Regions from separate parts of the Peribacillus sp. NPDC006672 genome, predicted to be linked through region 3. Evidence: riboswitches for the same ligand, from Rfam matches in the RefSeq annotation. Region 3 holds a riboswitch; each other region holds the start of a gene.
What was found. Region 3 has a riboswitch for thiamine pyrophosphate ahead of tenA (thiaminase II). Riboswitches for the same ligand answer to the same signal wherever they lie in the genome.
Positions count from the first base shown of each region.

Region 1: it holds a riboswitch for thiamine pyrophosphate, as region 3 does, so the genes downstream of both, thiC (phosphomethylpyrimidine synthase ThiC) here and tenA (thiaminase II) in region 3, are expected to answer to the same signal.
Region 2: it holds a riboswitch for thiamine pyrophosphate, as region 3 does, so the genes downstream of both, ACQKKK_RS00785 (ABC transporter substrate-binding protein) here and tenA (thiaminase II) in region 3, are expected to answer to the same signal.

Region 1 covers NZ_JBNNOR010000010.1:26,784-33,018, reverse strand. Annotated here, with positions in the region: gene ACQKKK_RS17030 (carboxymuconolactone decarboxylase family protein) at 203-568, shown strand; gene ACQKKK_RS17025 (spore coat protein) at 669-1,298, opposite strand; gene ACQKKK_RS17020 (hypothetical protein) at 1,463-1,606, shown strand; partial or broken gene ACQKKK_RS17015 (DUF3231 family protein) at 1,727-2,170, shown strand; gene ACQKKK_RS17010 (hypothetical protein) at 2,271-2,441, opposite strand; gene thiC (phosphomethylpyrimidine synthase ThiC) at 2,464-4,245, opposite strand; TPP riboswitch at 4,381-4,495, opposite strand; gene ACQKKK_RS17000 (HAD family hydrolase) at 4,611-5,399, opposite strand; gene ACQKKK_RS16995 (histidine phosphatase family protein) at 5,576-6,109, opposite strand; gene ACQKKK_RS16990 (PdaC/SigV domain-containing protein) at 6,212-6,235, shown strand, end outside.
Region 2 covers NZ_JBNNOR010000001.1:148,686-154,920, reverse strand. Annotated here, with positions in the region: gene ACQKKK_RS00805 (TatD family hydrolase) at 168-938, opposite strand; gene ACQKKK_RS00800 (ABC transporter ATP-binding protein) at 957-1,697, opposite strand; gene ACQKKK_RS00795 (ABC transporter permease) at 1,681-2,463, opposite strand; gene ACQKKK_RS00790 (thiamine-binding protein) at 2,460-2,744, opposite strand; gene ACQKKK_RS00785 (ABC transporter substrate-binding protein) at 2,756-3,760, opposite strand; TPP riboswitch at 3,893-4,002, opposite strand; gene ACQKKK_RS00780 (protein-glutamine gamma-glutamyltransferase) at 4,240-5,067, shown strand; gene rarD (EamA family transporter RarD) at 5,156-6,085, opposite strand; gene ACQKKK_RS00770 (amidohydrolase) at 6,164-6,235, opposite strand, start outside.
Region 3 covers NZ_JBNNOR010000007.1:83,425-89,659, reverse strand. Annotated here, with positions in the region: gene ACQKKK_RS13130 (MFS transporter) at 1-1,134, shown strand, start outside; gene ACQKKK_RS13125 (HEAT repeat domain-containing protein) at 1,297-2,022, opposite strand; gene ACQKKK_RS13120 (IS1595 family transposase) at 2,039-3,079, opposite strand; gene ACQKKK_RS13115 (hypothetical protein) at 3,167-3,292, opposite strand; TPP riboswitch at 3,638-3,766, shown strand; gene tenA (thiaminase II) at 3,902-4,585, shown strand; gene ACQKKK_RS13105 (ECF transporter S component) at 4,599-5,183, shown strand; gene ACQKKK_RS13100 (ABC transporter ATP-binding protein) at 5,196-6,235, shown strand, end outside.

The sequences.
Region 1 (6,235 bases), on a different contig from region 3:
CCTCGTAATGCCATTGACCTTGCACTTATTTGCATCCTTTGCTATCAATGGTTCAAGGCCACCCGTCCTAAGGGAGCACTTGCCTTGTAGCAGTGAACTTTCAATGATTCCTTCTGTAAACTCCTGTATTTCGGTTTAATCGTTCATTGTTTAGCTCATACTAATTTTTGATGAAAAAATTTAGGATGGAGCTGAATATAAAATGGAATTTGAAGCCAATAATTCTACTGAAAATGCTCTTCGTGATTATAAAGCTGGTATCGGTGTCTTTACGCATAAAATGCCCGACCTTGCTGAGAAATTCAATTCATTTACGGAAGAGTGCTTCAAAGAAGGTCAATTATCCAAGAAAGAGAAACAGCTTATCGCACTAGGAATAAGCTTATATTCGCAAGATGAATACTGTATTATCTATCATACTAAAGGATGTCTTGATCAAGGCTGCACAGAACAAGAAATTCTTGAAGCCATTGGAGTGACCGCAGCATTTGGCGGAGGGGCAACCATGAGTCAAGCTGTTACCCTCGTCCAGGAAAGCATCCAGGAAATAAATCAGATGAAACAATAATAAAGAAGGGGTAGGACAATTTGTCCTACCCCTTCTTTATGTTTTTGAAAAAGGAATCCATTTGCTTTCATGGCAAAACCATGTCATTTAATGCATGCCTTTAATGACTTATGTTGTTATTTCCTTGTGCGGGTGCATATGAATTCATCATTTGTTGCATATCCTGCTGTGCAAGCTGTGGGACTTGGTAGTAATGATGTTTGTTTTGATATAACGAAATCTCATATGCCATTTCAATGCAGTTTGGAACGGAATCTGCAAATACGCGGCGAACCACCGGATTCGTTATTTCAAGCGCAGCCATCGCTTTCATAGATGCAGCAGACTTAACAGCTCCAAGCATCAAGCCTGAAATGCATTCATCTGTAATTTCCGACACGGATTGCAAAGGTTTCTTTGGCTGGGTTGGTGTCAATCCATATATAAAATCATTTCCTTGATTCATTTTGTAGCTCTGGGTTGGTTTAGAAGGATCCTGGCCTGTTTGGAAGCACTCCAATGAAATATTATATTCATCTTGGATGAATTGGTATTGACGATCAAGAATGTCCTTCAATTCCTGGTCCTGTACATGCTGACGCAAAAGCATATACGTATTTAAAGTTCCAATCGCTCCCGACAACACTTCATGTACATCGAATACTTCGTGACCACCGTGATTCATTTGTGGGGGAATAGCACCCGTTTGCATGTTCTGGTGTACTTGACCTTGTTGATTTTGATTTTGCATTTTATTTCCCTCCTCGTTTCATCAATGATGTGAACAAGTTTAGTATGTTAAAAACCAACAGGATTATTCAATCTAAACTCTTCCGCCCTACATCACGTTGTCTGAATAAAAAAAGATGTGATGTTTTAAACTATAAACACTTTATATGTATGGGAGGATTTCAAATGACACATAAATGCTTCTATTGTACTGATGACACGGAAGAAAAAAAAATCCATGTTGTAACGTTTCAAGTTACCGACACGGATAGAAATGAAATGCTCTGTGATGAATGTTATCAAGAATGGCTACAAGGAATAAAAGGTTAATAATCATAAGCCCTCTAACGCTTCCCAAACATTAACAATGCATAAAGGGTAAGTACATGGCAACTTATCGTTTTAAAAGTTTGAATTTCAAGGAGGATGGTTTGGGTATTTTAAGCGGAAAATTACGGAGAGGTATTTGGTACATGGGCATTTCTAACAACAACAAAAGGGTTAATTGCATGTCATCAAACAATGCTCAATCACACTGGTGACAAGGACCTGCATAAATTACTTGAAGAAGTGATAAATCAAGGGAAACAGGAAAATGACCAAATTGAATTATTATTAAAAGAAAATAACGTAGGACTCCCCCCATCACCACCTGAAAGGCCTAAAGCTAATTTAGAGGATATTCCCGTTGGGGCACGTCTTCAAGATCCTGAAATCTCTGCTTCAGTATCAATCGATATTAATGCAGGATTAGTTGCTTGCAGCCATATCATGGGTCAATGCATCCGCGAAGATATTGCAGTGATGTTCGCACAATTCCATGCCAAAAAAGCGGCATTGGGTGCTGCTTTCCTAAGATTAAATAAGAAAAAAGGATGTAAAACAGGTTTGTAAATAGTAATGAAATATCCCCTTAATCATGTTGACTTTATGATTGAATGCCCCGCATGATTAAGGGATTAATTCCGATAATGAAAGGACGATTAAGGAATCACTACCATTGCAGACTTTCGATTAAGTGGCACTTTGTGCATTCTTGAATATAATCATTTTTTACAAATTCATGATTACAATTCTCCCGAAAAATGTCCAACTCTTTTTTAAGCTGTTCCAATTGAGTTTCCAACAGTTGCATTTCACCTTTTATCTGGATTACCCGATTCATCAAATTCTCCCTCTCGTCCGAATCATTGATAGATTTTTCCGTCCGTTTTCCTAAATTCATTCGCTTTTTCTTTAAGCCCTTCATCGATTACCGACTCAAAACCCAAGCCCTTTTCTTTTGCCAAATCACGGATGTCCTGGGAGATTCTCATACTGCAGAATTTAGGTCCGCACATTGAACAGAAATGGGCTGTTTTCGCACCTTCAGCCGGAAGAGTTTCGTCATGATATTCTACCGCCCTTTCAGGGTCGAGAGAAAGATTGAACTGATCTCTCCAACGAAATTCGAATCTAGCCTTCGAAAGGGCATCATCCCGTTTTTGTGCATGCTTATGGCCTTTTGCAAGGTCAGCTGCATGTGCTGCAATTTTATAAGTAATGACCCCTACTCGAACATCCTCTTTATTCGGAAGTCCCAAATGCTCTTTCGGTGTCACATAACAGAGCATGGCAGTTCCAAACCATCCAATCATGGCAGCACCAATTGCAGAAGTAATATGATCGTATCCAGGAGCAATATCCGTTGTTAACGGTCCTAAGGTATAGAATGGAGCTTCTTGACAGACTTCCAGCTGCTTATCCATATTTTCTTTAATCAAATGCATCGGTACGTGACCGGGTCCTTCCACCATGACTTGAACATCGTGCTTCCAAGCAATCTTCGTCAGTTCCCCCAGTGTTTCCAATTCAGCAAATTGGGCCTCATCGTTTGCATCTGCAATGGACCCAGGACGGAGGCCGTCACCTAATGAGAAAGAGACATCATATGCCTTCATGATTTCACAAATCTCTTCAAAGTGAGTATAGAGGAAGCTTTCTTGATGGTGGGCCAAGCACCATTGTGCCATGATGGAGCCCCCTCGTGAAACAATTCCCGTAACTCGCTTTGCTGTTAATGGGATGTACCGTAAAAGCACACCGGCGTGTATGGTGAAGTAATCGACACCTTGCTCGGCCTGCTCGATTAATGTATCCCGAAAAACATCCCAATTTAAATCTTCCGCGACTCCATTCACTTTTTCCAATGCTTGATATATCGGAACCGTCCCAACTGGCACAGGTGAATTCCTGATAATCCATTCCCGTGTCGTGTGGATATTCTTTCCTGTGGATAAATCCATTATGTTGTCGGCTCCCCATCGTGTAGCCCAAGTCATTTTCTCCACTTCATCTTCGATCGATGAACTAACAGCTGAGTTTCCTATATTCGCATTTATTTTCACATGAAAATTACGTCCGATGATCATTGGCTCACTTTCAGGATGGTTAATATTTGCCGGAATGATCGCCCTACCGCTAGCTACCTCTTCTCTTACAAACTCAGGGGTAACATTTTCCCTGATCGAAATGAACTCCATTTCTGGGGTGATGATACCTTTACGGGCATAATGAAGCTGGGTTACGTTTTTCCCTTTCATTGCACGCAATGGTTTTCTTTTCAATCCCGGAAAAATTTCGGCTTTGGATTGTGACTCCACTTTTCTATACCCATTATCTTCGGGCTTTATTTCACGTCCTTCATACTCTTCAACGTCTTCACGTTCCAGGACCCAATTGCGTCTAATCGGGGCAAGGCCTTTATGAATATCAATGGGATATTCTGAATCCGTATAGAAACCGCTTGTGTCATAAACTCTCAAAGGCGGATTCTCCTCTTCACCGAATGCACCTGTAGTAGGACTTAGCTTAATTTCACGCATAGGTACTTTAATATCAGGTCTAGATCCCTCAACATACACTTTTTTACTCCCGGCAAAATTGGACATAATTGAAACGTTCATGTCATTTACTGAATTACTCATCATGATTTCATTTCTCCTTTTTAAGTTCATTTAAAAAGGACAAAATCCAATCCATTTCGCACGAAAAAGCCGGATCTTATATTTAAGACCCGGCTAACGTTAGTATGACTACAGAAATGACCAAATGAAATGTCATTGTTTAGTAGATTCTAACTTCCCCACGCTGGTATGAACCAGATCAGGTCCTGAGGGTTAAAAAGCATAAGCGCTTCTCTCTCAGCCCAACTGTTATTGGACACCCCTAGTCTGAATAATTTAATTGATTACAGGGTAACTATATATCACCCTTTTCATTCTGTATATAATTTGAAAGTCCTAATATTTTAAGTCACCCTCTCCAAATTCGTTACTTGGAGAAGGATGACCAATTAATTTTCCAGGCTCTCAAGGATTGCGTAAAGCTCCTCTAAATGCTTGATTTCATAAGTTGGAAGCACTTCATTCCGTTCCTTATCATGGCGATTTATCCAAACCGACTTTATGCCTACCCGTGATGCTCCAAGAATATCCGTCATTAAATTATCGCCGACCATCAATACTTCATCCTTATCAAGCTCCATGATTTCCAAAGCATGCTCAAAAATGGAGGCATCCGGTTTACCTCGTCCAAAGGCTCCAGAAATGACGATTTGGTCGAAATAAGGAACTAGTTCAGGTGTTATTTCAAGTTTGGTATTTTGCAGTTCAGGAGAACCGTTCGTCAACAATAGCATTTTGTACTTCCCTTTTAATTCATCTAACACACGGAATGATTCTTCATAAATAAATGGCTTTTTACGTCTCTCGGCAGGGAAACGGTCTGCCAGTTCGAGCCCAAATGCCGGGTCATCGATCCCTAATGCCTTCAAGCCTCTCGTCCATGCTTCTTTCCGATAAGCTGGTGAAATCACGGCCATCTTCCGGAATTCATCATGATCATCCTGAAAATTTCCCCATAGACCTTCAAATGGGTTGATTCCGATCATTTGTGTAAATGCATAAGTATCGTAAGAAGAATAAAGCTCACGAGCTTCCTTCCGAACCGCTTCCTCAAACTCGTCGACATTTAAATCATATTTCTCCTTAGCCACTTCACATGTGGCCACAAAAGCCTCTTTTACACTTTTCTGATCCCATAGCAATGTATCATCTAAATCAAAAAAAACTGCCTTCACCAAAATGTCCACCTTCTATCCCTATTATTGAATTCGTAAAAATCACACTATTACAATAATAAACTACAACCAATGGAAAAAGAATAACTAATCGGAAAATGCCTGCATCTTTCTTAAGCAAAATGTTCGATGTGGCCAGACTTACTTTCTATGTTGGGAAATCCTATATTTTTGACTTATCATCTTTCGAATACATACAGCTTTCCGTTACCGGCAATCTTGAATTTTGGACCGGTGAACCCCCTTCGGATCAGCTCTTTCCTCATATAAACCATTAGGGCGGCATGACTCACGATCAGAACATCCCTTTCTCCCTTTGCAAAGACTTCATCCAATACCTTATTGATTCTTCGTTCAGCTATCTTAATTTCCGCCCTTGTCTCCTTGTTGAACAGCGAGCAGCAGCGAATCCAGATGGCCCAAAGGATAAACGGCAGCTTCACCTTCCCTTTAAGAGGGGGAGAAGGTATTTCCCGAAGCTCCTCCATCTGATGAACCGTACCTGGATAAATATGTTCAGCTGTCTTGACAGCTCTCGACATATCACTGCAATAACATTCCTGCCATTCCTCTACACCAAGTAAAGTCGTTCCATAAATAATATCCGCTGCATCATAGTCCTCAAACCATTGCTTCATATCATCCGCCGTTACAGGTTTCCCAGTAGGGAATTCATGTGCCACCTTAAAATGCCGTACCAAACCAATTTTCATTTTTTTCTCCTCTTTAACTTTTGAATTATAAAATTAACTTTCTATTTGATCCACCAACTTATATAATAGGTGATGTAAAAATTATACAAAGGTGGTAATTGAATGCTATCCAAGAATTTCACTAAG
Region 2 (6,235 bases), on a different contig from region 3:
GAGTACCTGAAGTGGAAATCAACGGCCAAATTGTACATTCTTAAACCTACATAAAATAAATTCCATACAGGTTTAAGAAATTCCTTTTAGATTATCAACAGCCCATAAGTGACAATTTTTATGTGTGTCGGTTATCCGGGGTATAGTTCATGATGGCCGGTACCTTTTTATATATGATAAAAATCTTTCGTATTTTGATAAAGGGTTTCATAGACATCCTCAATTGGCAATCCTTTAATCGAAGCAATTTGACGAACACTTTCATGCATCATGCCCGGGTGCGTCCATTTCCCTTTGAAAACCCCTTCAAACGGCCATGGGCCATCCGTTTCAATCATCATCAGCTTAAGTGGGTATGCAAAAACCAATTCCTGTATTTCCCTCTCATAACAAACATCAGGTGTAATCGAAATGCGGTACCCCTTTTCGGCCATTCTTTCGACTGTCCGGATATCACCTTTAAACCAATGAAAGTGTGCCTTTGTTATTTGATGCTTTTCCAAAAGGTCACAAACGATGGGTGCATCGCCATGGACGGCATGAAGGATAACCGGCTTTTCGACCTCTTTAGCAAAAGCCAGCATCCTCTCCAGTATCTCTACATAACCTGACGTATCCATATTGGGATTTTCCTGCCTTAAGTAATACGGGAGTCCGATCTCACCTACAGCAACCATATTATGACGATGTTCCCACATCCAATACAATAATTCGTTCACTTCCTCTTTACTCGGCAGGGGCTGCTCGGGATGAAAGCCAAAGGCAGGCTTAATTCGTGAATCTTTGAGTGAAAGCTGGTCATTGTTAATGGAAGAGGCCAAATTCATGGAAACTGTCAGCAAAGATTCCAAATGCACCTTTTCCATATCAGAGAGAATCACTTTCTGTTCACTTTCATCATACATATCCAAGTGGATATGGCTGTCGATGAGCTTCATTTTTAATTTCCTCCTGACTTAAGAAATGGTTGGCTTTAGTGCGGCATATAATTCTCGCTTCAAATTTAAAAATTCATCACTAAGAAATTGTTCCTCACTTCTTGGCCTTGGGAATGGCACCACCACTTCTTTAATGACAGTTGCAGGTTTTGCAGATAGCACATATATTCTATTGGAAAGAAATACCGCTTCATCAATGCTGTGGGTAACAAAAAGCACAGATTTCCGATTTTGTTCCCAAACAGACAACAGCCATTTTTGCATTTCCAATCTTGTCAGTTCATCCAAAGCAGAAAAGGGTTCGTCCAGGCACATCAAGTCCTGTTGACTTAAGATGCTTCGAATGAATGCGGCCCTTTGCTTCATGCCCCCAGATAATTCGTGCGGATATGCCTTCCCATACTCTTCTAATCCAGCTTTCATCAAAAGGGCTTTTGCCATTTCTTTGTCTCTTATCCCAGCAAGCTCACTTCCAAGCAAAACATTATCCAAAACCGTTCTCCAAGGTAAAAGGGAAGGCTGCTGCGGCATATAGCTTATATGGCCCTTAAAGCCATTTATTCTTTTACCATCCAACGAAATGATGCCCTGATCCGGCTTCAAAATACCGCCGATCAAGTGGAACAACGTACTTTTACCGCTGCCAGATGGTCCTAGGATTGTGACAAATTCCCCATCATCCACATGGAAATTCATATTCTCTAAAATATTCTGTTTACCATCGAAAGAAAAGGAGACATCTTTAATTTCCAGCTTCATCCTTTTCACCCTCCTTTCTCTTCCATGAAACTAAATATTTCTCCAGGAATGTAATGATTCCAAAAAAGAGAAGGCTCATTCCCATAATGATGAAAATGGCAACAAACACCCGATCTGTCCTAAACGCAGAGGAAGCGAGCGTCATATAAACACCAATCCCCGATTTTGCCCCAAGCCATTCCGAAATAACCGCACCCATTACACTATAGGTGGCCGCAATTTTCAGGCCTGAGAATATGAACGGGATCGAGTGGGGTAGTTCCAGCTTCCAAAATAACTGGTTTTTCCCCGCTCCCATCATCTTGAAATAATGCTTAAGTTCGTAAGGTGTCTGGCGAAAACCATCCAATGAAGCAACCGCAACCGGAAAAAAACATACGAGTGAAATCACAATTAACTTAGGCAGCATGCCAAAGCCAAACCAGATCACTAAAAGCGGTGCCAAAACTATGATTGGTATATTTTGTGATAGTATGAGCAGAGGATAAACCGCGTCCTTCACACCTGGAAATAGGTGTAAGATTGCCGCAATTAATAAGCCGATACAGCTTCCAATAAGAAAACCCGATAACGAAAGCTCAGTTGTTGATATAAGGTGTCCAAAAAGATTACGGGACGACTCAATTCCTTCGATGAAAATGGCTGATGGAGCGGGAAGCAGCCATTCTTCAACCTTTAATAAGACTGTCATTGACTCCCATACTATCAGTAAACATAATAAAAGAAAGAAGGGAGCCCCCTTCTTCCAAATTCCCCTTTTGATCATGCCCGATATTTCTCCGTTAACGTATCCATCGTAATCCCGCTCGGCTGATATAGTATCTTCACTTGGGAAATGACATTCGGCGAACCTATTTCAATCATTCTTACATTCATTTTTTCTATAACCGACAGAAGCTCGGATAGCTCACCCTCCATTGTTGTTTCTAGCGGGTGAACCTCATACTTAACACCTGATTCATCAATGATCTTGATTGCTTCATCGACCAAAGGGATGACATTTTCCCCTTTAGGAATAATCTGTATACTAATTAATGAATTGGCCATTGTATTTCCTCCTATTTTGGTAAAAATTCATTGGTAAATGCCTTTTCAGGATTGAAATCACCTTCAAGAAGCTTATTTTCCGTCATCCAATCACTGTAATTCTTCCAGATTTCAAGCTTTTGTTCACCCCAACGCGGAGCATCATCCTGATACTTATCTGCAAGCCACTCCTGGCTTTTCTTCACTAGTTTTGGATCTAGATCAGGTGCAGACTTAATTAATATGTCTGCTGCATCATCAGGATTCTTAATCGCAAACTGGTACCCTTTCGAAGCTGCATGAACGAATGCTTTAACAGTTTCAGGATCCTCTTTAATCATCTTTTCATTTGTTGTCAAAACAGGCGTATAGTAATCAAGCTTATCAGAGTATTCGGTTAAGTAAACCATATTAAGCTTTTCATTTCGCAACTCAGCCTCGATACCTGTCCACCCATAATAAATCCAGGCAAAATCTATATCCCTTTTAACCGAAGTGAAAAAATCTGTGTCCCCTGTATTCACTATATCCACTTTATTTGCATCGGCATTTTCTTTCTTCATAAGTGAATCAATAACGGCCTTTTCAACTGGAGACCCCCAGCCACCATACGTTTTCCCTTCAAAATCCTTGGGAGTTTTAATTTTTTTTGCCGAAGGTGAAGCGAATCCAGAGGTATTATGCTGGATGACAGCAGCTAGCGAAACAATCGGCACGCCTTGCACGCGGGCCTGCGTAATGCCCTCCTGGTAGCTCACGCCGAATTCAGACTTCCCTGAAGCCACAAGCTTATCAGCTCCAGCTTCGCCTGGCATGATAATTTCCACATCCAGACCTTGTTCTTTGAAATATCCTTTTTCCTTGGCTACATACAATCCTGTATGGTTTGTATTCGGTGTCCAATCAAGCACGACCGATACCTTTTTTAATTCTTTATTGCCTTCTTTTTTAGATGATTCTTCTTTTTCATTAGTTCCGCCTGCCCCACATCCAGCCAAAAGGAACAACGAAGTTAACAGTGGTAAGAATTTATTCAAGCTATTATCCTCCTACACATCATATAAGATCCATATGCCGTACCATAATGGGGCGCCAGGGTCCATTCCAATACCGGTAAAAAACAAAAAACGCCCGAAGATGAATTCGGACGTTTAACATACAAAACAGATAGTCAGTAATAATATGTTCCCTCCGCTGGCATCATCCAGATCAGGTTCAAAGAGTCAGCATCTAAAGGACGCAATCTCAGCCAGCAGTACTGGCCCCCCTACATTTCTCGTACATATGAACTTTTCTCTCCCATTATATCAATTCATGGAGAAAAGGGAATACTAATTTGCTTCTTCTCATTAATTAGAAAGGTTTTCATGCCATTCCAATCATTCTCGTTTATGTGCCTGACACGTTTAAATAGTCATTTCCTTGCAGGTATTCATATAATGAGCATAACCTGTGGACATTTTTGTGTACTGGTTTTATAAACCCTTAATTTCAAAAGCAAAAGGTGGATATGATCATGATTAAGATTAATCACAAATGGTTAGATGTCAGTCACATCCAACCAGGTATAGCACCTGCTAAATCGCTTGAAATTCTCCAATTGCTGGCGGAAGATTCTAACATTTTTGAATATCGGAGCTTTGGAAACCTTAATTTCGATATACAACTGAGGCACCGAGTCATCGAGGCAGCTTTTGCGTTGGATAAAAGTGATGCAGAATTTTCCACACTTGAGGAATCGGCATCCAATAAACAATATTGGCGCCTTTCAAAGGATGGCACCTTCACACTTCAGCCAGGGATTGCCCCTCATGCTGCACTCCTGGACATTTTCTTGAATGGAACACTTTACGCTTTCGAATGCGGTACAGCGATAGTCATCACTTTTTTAAAGGCCATCTTGGATTTAATCGGCCCTAGGAATTTCGACTACCTTTTTTCAAACCTTTTTCTATATGACTGGCGCCCTCCAGAGAATATGGCTCTTCATGTTCATCAAGGAACGGATTATTTACCAGGGGATTGCCTTTACTTCAAAAACCCTGATCACGATGAGGAAACACCTGAATGGCAAGGTGAGAATGCAATATTATTAGGAGAAGACCTCCTTTATGGCCACGGAATCGGGATTACCAATTCACAAGGTATCATCGATGAACTAAATAGCAATAGAAAGCCGAATGCCACCATCTCAGCATTCCTGACAAAACATATCATTAGCTTGGATAGTTCCTACTATAGACAATTCCAACCAAATCCCTCCCGTGCAAAGCCCGTCCACGGTCTTGTCAGCCTATCTGATTTGATTGTTTCTGAAATAGGTCCGAAGATTTACCTTTCATGACTCAAGCACTTCCGCTGTAAAACCGGTTTCTTTAAATATTGGCAAATAAAAATGCTTGGGGATGGAACCACCAAGCATTTTTTCTTATTCACGCACCGATATTCCCTTTGCCTTTAAACCTGCGTGCACTTGCCTGACCCCATTTCGTAATGGATAGTGTATAAACAGCCAAGGCTGACCATATGAACAAAAAGGCTAAAAGATGCGCTTTTGTAAAACTTTCATGATAGACGAATACCCCGATCAATAAGGATAAGGTCGGAGCGATATACTGAAAAATCCCAAGCATCGATAACGGGATCTTCTCCGCCCCTTTTGCAAAATATAAAAGAGGCAAGGCCGTGACAATCCCACCGCCCACCAACAGCAAACTTGTGCTTCCTGCTGTAAAGAATTGCATTTCTGATTGGTTCATCAAGTATATCAGGTAACCCAAGGCAAGAGGCGTTACCATCATCGTTTCGAGCGTCAGCCCGATCGCTGATTCGGCTTTGATCATTTTTTTTGCCAGACCGTATAATCCAAAGGTCATGGCCAAAACAAGAGAGACCCACGGGATGGTACCGAAATGAATGCCAAGGATCAAGACCCCGATTCCTGCAAGCACGAACGACATGATCTGTGCCCCGCTCAATTTCTCTTTCAAGACTATCACTCCCAATAGTACACTGACTAGCGGATTGATATAATATCCAAGGCTCGTGTCGAGGATCCGTCCTGAGTTAACGGCCCAGATGAACACTCCCCAATTAGCTGTAACGAGCAGTGCGGCCGTTAGTAATGCCGCAAAGAGTTTGGGATTTCCCAATATGTTTTTGACATAATCAAGAAACGCTTGCCCTTTTTTCATGAACATCAATAAAACCAGCATGAAGACGAAAGACCATAATACCCTTTGAGCCAAAATTTCTGTAGCTCCTACTCCCTGAAGGAACTTCCAGTAAATTGGCACGACTCCCCACATCATATAAGAAAGAGCTGCATAGATCGCTCCTTCTTTTTGTTCATCCACTTTCATAACCTGCCTTCTTTCCATTAATTCCTTTATCGAATTCCATCTAACTATTTTGCATATCCATTTCTTTTTTTGCAACTGTTATTTTTTATCATACACGATTCTGTCATCGATGACCGTCATGACCGCCTCAGCTTTCAGGAGATCATCCGG
Region 3 (6,235 bases):
GCACCACTGGCGGATAAAATGGGGAGAAAAAAAGTGCTTGCAATTTGTATCAGTATATTCAGTGTTTTTACATTACTTTCAAGTTTTGCCCCGAATCCTGCCTTTTTCTCGATTATGCGATTTATAGCAGCCTTGGGAATGGGAGGATTAATGCCAAACGTTATCTCCTTAATGGCGGAATACTCACCCAAAAAGAACAAGGTGCTCATTGTAACCTCTATGTACTGTGGATATTCCATTGGAAGCATACTGGCTTCTTTAATTGGAATGTATGTGATGGAACAAATGAGTTGGAGGGTTTTATATTGGATAGGGGCGCTTCCCTTGCTGGCACTACCATTCTTCATGAAGCAATTTCCTGAATCGCTTTCCTATTATGTTATTCGAAAACAAGGTGTAAAGCTTGCCGGAATTCTGAACCGCATTGATCCAGACGGCGACTATAAAGACTCGGACGATTATGAGTTTGCTAAAGTCCAAGAAAGGGCAAAGGGCTTTCCAGTCAAGAAACTCTTTGAAGATAAGCGTACTCTTAGTACATTTGCATTTTGGGTAGCTGCCTTTAATTGTTTACTTATGGTTTACGGGCTCAATACATGGTTACCTAAAATCATGCAGCAGTCCGGATACGGACTTACATCCAGTTTATCTTTCAATCTTATATCGGGGATAGGACAAATTGGCGGATCGATAATCGGAGGGTACTTAGTTGGGAAAATTGGCCATAGAAGAGTACTTTTATCCCTCTGTGCCATTGGTACGGTCTGCTTTGTAATATTAGGATTAACTTCAAATGTAGTAGCATTATATATTTTAATCGCTTTTGGAGGTGCCTGTACAGTGGGTACGATGAATTTGGCCAATACGTATATTTCCGAGTATTACCCACGGGAGATAAGGACCACCGGGATAGGTTGGGCCTTGGCGTTTGGTAGAATTGGAGCAATTGTTGCCCCTACATTAATAGGTTTATTGCTGGCTGCAAACTATTCGCCACAAAATGCATTTATGGCCTTCACAGTTCCGAGCATAATGGCTGCCTTGGCGTTACTGGTTGTGAAAGAGAGGTATGGTAGCTATGATAAACCACAGATGGAGGAAAATATTAAACTAAAAGCAACATCGAATGTTTAAATTAATATTATACTTTCTTCGGTAGTAGATGGCCTATATGTCAGGTGACAGTCATGCAGACTGTTCCCTGACATATAGGCCATTTTTTTAGAAAATGGCTTTGTTAAATTATAATGTTGATAATTACGATAAAAAATGACTTATTATCTTGATAAGTCATTTTTAACTATTAGTACGGTTATTAATAATTTTAAGTGACCTCTTCGCTTCATTTCTTATAACCAATTGACTATCGTTTTGTGCTAGTTCCATAAGAGTTTTAATGACATTGATGTCATTAAAACTTTCAAATGCTCTGACCAATTTCCATCGGATAATGTTATTGTTGAAATTGTTCCTTAAACACAGAATAAGTGCATCAATAATTTGAGTATTAGAATGTATTTTGTTATAGAAACAAATGAAACCTATTGCATCAATAACTTCCCTAATTGCAGGAATATTATTTGTCTTTAGTACATCCGTTAAAACTGGTAGAATCTCTTCTTTCATATGAGCTAAAGTCCGAGCGATAATATCCCTCGGTAAAGGATAACTTCTCTTATTGAAACCATTAGTAGGTAATACTGTATATTGATTATTGCCTATCTGTCCTAAATATTCGACCATAATCTTTGCAGACTGCACATCACCTTGTGATAGTGCGTCACATAATTCAATCTTTGTATAGAGTTTTTTCTCTTGTTTAAGAGTATGAAGAAACAAACGAATCAAGTCATCGGTCAAATCATATTTCTCTGATAATATGTTCACAGCGATAGTTCTTTTATATGCTTCTTTGAATTTAAGCATTTCCAATAGTTCAATTTGTGTATGATTGCTATATTGTTGTAAATCTTTGCTTGTAATCTTCCCACGACTTTTTAACTGAGAATCAGAACTTTTCATTTTATTCCCCCTCGTATCAATCGGTAAAAAGTGATGTTCTAAGACTATCGTAGGTTGTATTAATTGAGAATAAACAACTTTCGACAATCATTCTGCTACTAGATACATTGTCACTTCGGTGTTTAACAATATCTAAGAATTGAAACCAACTCAAATAATGCTCGAGGTATTTTGTAGCCACACCATTAAATCGTTGCATCCAACCTTTTAGACGGCTGTGATAGTTATTTACATTTTGGATATGATAAAGCCCCTTTAATTCTGTTCCATCTGACTTAAAACGGTAATGCTCCAATCCTTTGCTTTTTGCATACGCAGAAAAAGCCCTCCAAGCATCGGTACATAGGGTATTACCTGATGATAATTTAGAGCCGATAGCCTTATCTAATTGAGTTTTCACAATTCGACCTCTACCAAGTACACCTGAAAACGTTGCTTTTTGGCGGTCTCTTGCGATTAAAACACAAATTTGTTCGTGACTAATGCCCCGAAACCTTGAAGAACCACCACGTTTTCGAGGTTTACGACCTTCAATATTTCTTTTCCCCTTTTCAGAGTACAAAAAATATGTTTCATCCATCTCTACAATCCCTGAAAATGTGTTGAAGTCCATTTGTTTTAAAGCAGACAATACTTTGTGTCTCCAATAGAACAAAGTAACATAATGAACTTCACCAATAAGATCTGCTGATTTACGAAGGGAATAGCCTTCCAACATACATTTAATAAAATCCAACCATTTATCAGGCTTATGAGTACGGTATAGGGGTGTTGAGGTTACATCTGTAAAAGTTTTTCGGCAATTTTTACAGCGGTATCTTTGCCGTTCAATCTCTTTAAGACCGAGTTTTACCATATACTTACCGAAACGCACAACTCGTTTAGAGTCACAATGCACACAAGTGTAGCCATCTTTATTTTTTCGTTCAGTTACTTCTTGAAATACAGGTTCACTTGCTGAAAATGACGCAAGAGAACTGATAAAAAATTCTTTTAATCTATGTTGTTCTGCTGAATTTAATTTTTTTATTTCTGCTATTAATTCTCTTAACGTCATTTAAAGCCATCCGAACAAACGTTCTTTTATTTATTATAGAACATTTGTTCGGTTTAATCAAATATCAACAGAGTTAATTAACATATCCTAGAAAATAAAAGAATTCACGAGTAAAGTGGCTGAACTCACGAGTAAAACACTCAAACTCACGAGTAAAGTGGCTGAACTCACGAGTAAAACACTCAAACTCACGAGTAAAGTGGCTGAATTCACGAGTAAACATCAAACTTAGAAGTAAAATCGTCGAATTCACGAGTAAACATCAAACTTAGAAGTAAAATCGTCGAATTCACGAGTAAAACACTCAAACTCACGAGTAAAGTGGCTGAATTCACGAGTAAATCACTCAAACTCACGAGTAAATATCAAAATCAGAAGTAAAATCGTCGAATTCAAGAGTAATCTACGAAATGAACTCCCTTTGGTCAAAGCATTTGAAGGACATTCGCAAGATTGAAAGGCTAGTAGCCTTTAAGCATTAGGATGAAAACTTATCTAATACGTTTGACAATTGGATTTATCGTGTTAATATAAAGGCAAATGAAATATATATACAATTTGTACCACTAGGGGTGCTTTATAGGTAAAAGCTGATTTTACCTGAGAAGCTGAGATTAAAGTATGACTTTAAGACCCTTAGAACCTGATCTGGTTTATACCAGCGTAGGGAAGTGGGGTCTGGGACAATACGTTTCTGTATTATTTCAAGTACAACCACTTTCTTTACGTTAAAGAAAGTGGTTTTTTATTTGCAAAAAAAGGGGTGATAAAAGGCTTTATCCCGTATCATTCATAGAAAAATAGAATTTGGAGGTAATGGAAATGAAGTTTTCAGATGAAATCCGCCAGGAAGTTGATCATATTTGGGAGGCTAGCTTTAATCACCCGTTTGTTGCAGGAATAGGAGATGGCACATTGCCATTAGAGTGTTTTCGTTTTTATGTCATGCAGGATGCCTATTATTTATCTCATTTTGCTAGAGTTCAAGCTTTAGGAGCAGTCAAAGCTACAGATTTACATACAACAAGCAGACTTGCCGGCCACGCACAAGGAACATATGAAGCGGAGTTGAAGCTTCATGAAAATTTTTCTGAGAGATTAGGCATCACCAAAGAAGAAAGGGAAAATTTCAAACCTGCCCCGACTGCCTATGCTTATACTTCCCATATGTATCGTGCGGCATATTCTGGACATTTAGGTGATGTTATTGCGGCTATCTTGCCATGTTATTGGCTGTATTATGAAATAGGCGAAAAGCTGCAAGAGTGTAAACCGGAAGAGCCGATTTATCAAGAATGGATAGCGGCTTACGGTGGAGAGTGGTTCCGCTCGTTGGTTGAAGAACAAATTGCGAGGCTTGATGAGATTGCTGAAAAGGTAACAGATGAAGATAAGGAAAGAATGAAGGAGCATTTTATCCTTAGCAGCCAATATGAATACTCATTTTGGGAAATGGCTTATCGTTTAGAGACATGGCCTGTGCATAAGGAAACACTAGAAGTATAAAGGAGATTGAAACATGAAAAAAGGATTGAAATTAACGGATATATTAGTCACGATCGTGATTTCCGTAGCATTTGGAATCGTTTATATCCTTTGGGGTTCGATTTATTATTCCTTTAAACCATTAGGATTACATCTAGATCAACTTATTTATGGAATGTGGTTTATAGCTGGCCCCGTCGCCTTTTTGATTTTACGGAAACCGGGTGTGGCACTTCTGGCAGAGATAGCTGCAGCTTCAGGTGAATTCTTTCTGGGTTCACCATGGGGGCTGACTGTACTCTTATATGGGGTGGTCCAAGGTTTGTTCGCTGAACTGGTATTCATGGCGTTCAGATATAAAACATTCAATATGTCGGTGGCCGTTTTAGCTGCGATAGCTTCCTGCCTTGCATCAGTACTAATGGATTTTGCCTACGGGGAAATAGGTGCTCTCTCCCTTTGGAATTTATCGTTATTCATGATAGCGAGGTTCTTGGGTTCTATATTCTTTGCAGGTGTAACCGCTTATTATCTAGTTAAAGTTCTGGAAGCAACAGGAGTAACTAATCTTGTTCGTCCGGTTTCAAGCAAAGATTATGAAGAACTGGACCTAAAGTAGAGGGTGATGGCCATGGAACCAATCGTTTCTGTTGAGAAGTTAAGAATGAAATTTCCAGGTGATGAGTCATTGATTTTCAAGGACCTATCCGTCTCGATTGATAAAGGTGAAAAAGTTCTATTGTTGGGACCATCAGGATGTGGTAAGTCGACTCTTTTGCAAGTGTTAAGCGGATTGATTCCGAATTCCATCGAAGTCCCGATGAAAGCGGAAGAATTGATATGCCCTTCCTCATGGGGATATGTTTTTCAAGACCCTGATAGTCAGTTTTGCATGCCATTTGCCGATGAGGAAATTGCTTTCGTCCTTGAGAACCTTTCCGTCCCTAAACAAGAAATGAAAGAGAGGATCCGTCATCATATCCGTCAAGTTGGATTGAACCTAAAGGATATCCATACAAGTATAGATATATTATCAGGCGGGATGAAACAGCGTCTGGCAATTGCTTCAGTATTGGCCCTTGAACCGGAAGTGATATTTTTAGATGAACCAACCGCTATGCTTGATCCGGAAGGAACGAAAGAAATCTGGGACTTGTTGAAGGACGTCGGACGAGACAAGACGGTGATTATCGTGGAACATAAAATTGACCATGTTTTAGAATTCATCGAACGAATCGTACTTTTTAATGATGAGGGTCAAATCATAGCTGATGGTCCAAAAGACACCATCCTTTCACTATATAAAAATGAAATGAAAGAACATGGAATTTGGTTCCCTGGTGTTTGGGATGAATATATCCATGACAATAAACCCATTCGTGAACACCAATTTAGTGGCGGTGTCCCCCGTATGCATGTCCAAGTTTTTAGCGGTTTTCGGAAAAAAGAAGAGAAAATCAAGGTTGAAGAGCTGGAGGTCCATTCAGGGGAATGGATTGTAATCAGGGGAGAAAATGGCGCGGGGAAGAGTACTCTTTTGCATGCACTGATGCAGTTCATAAAAACGAATGGTACGTATGAATTAATGGGAGCCCCTATTAAAAAAGTGAAAAATCTAACCGAACATATGACGTTTGTCTTTCAAAATCCTGAGTTTCAGTTCGTTGCAAA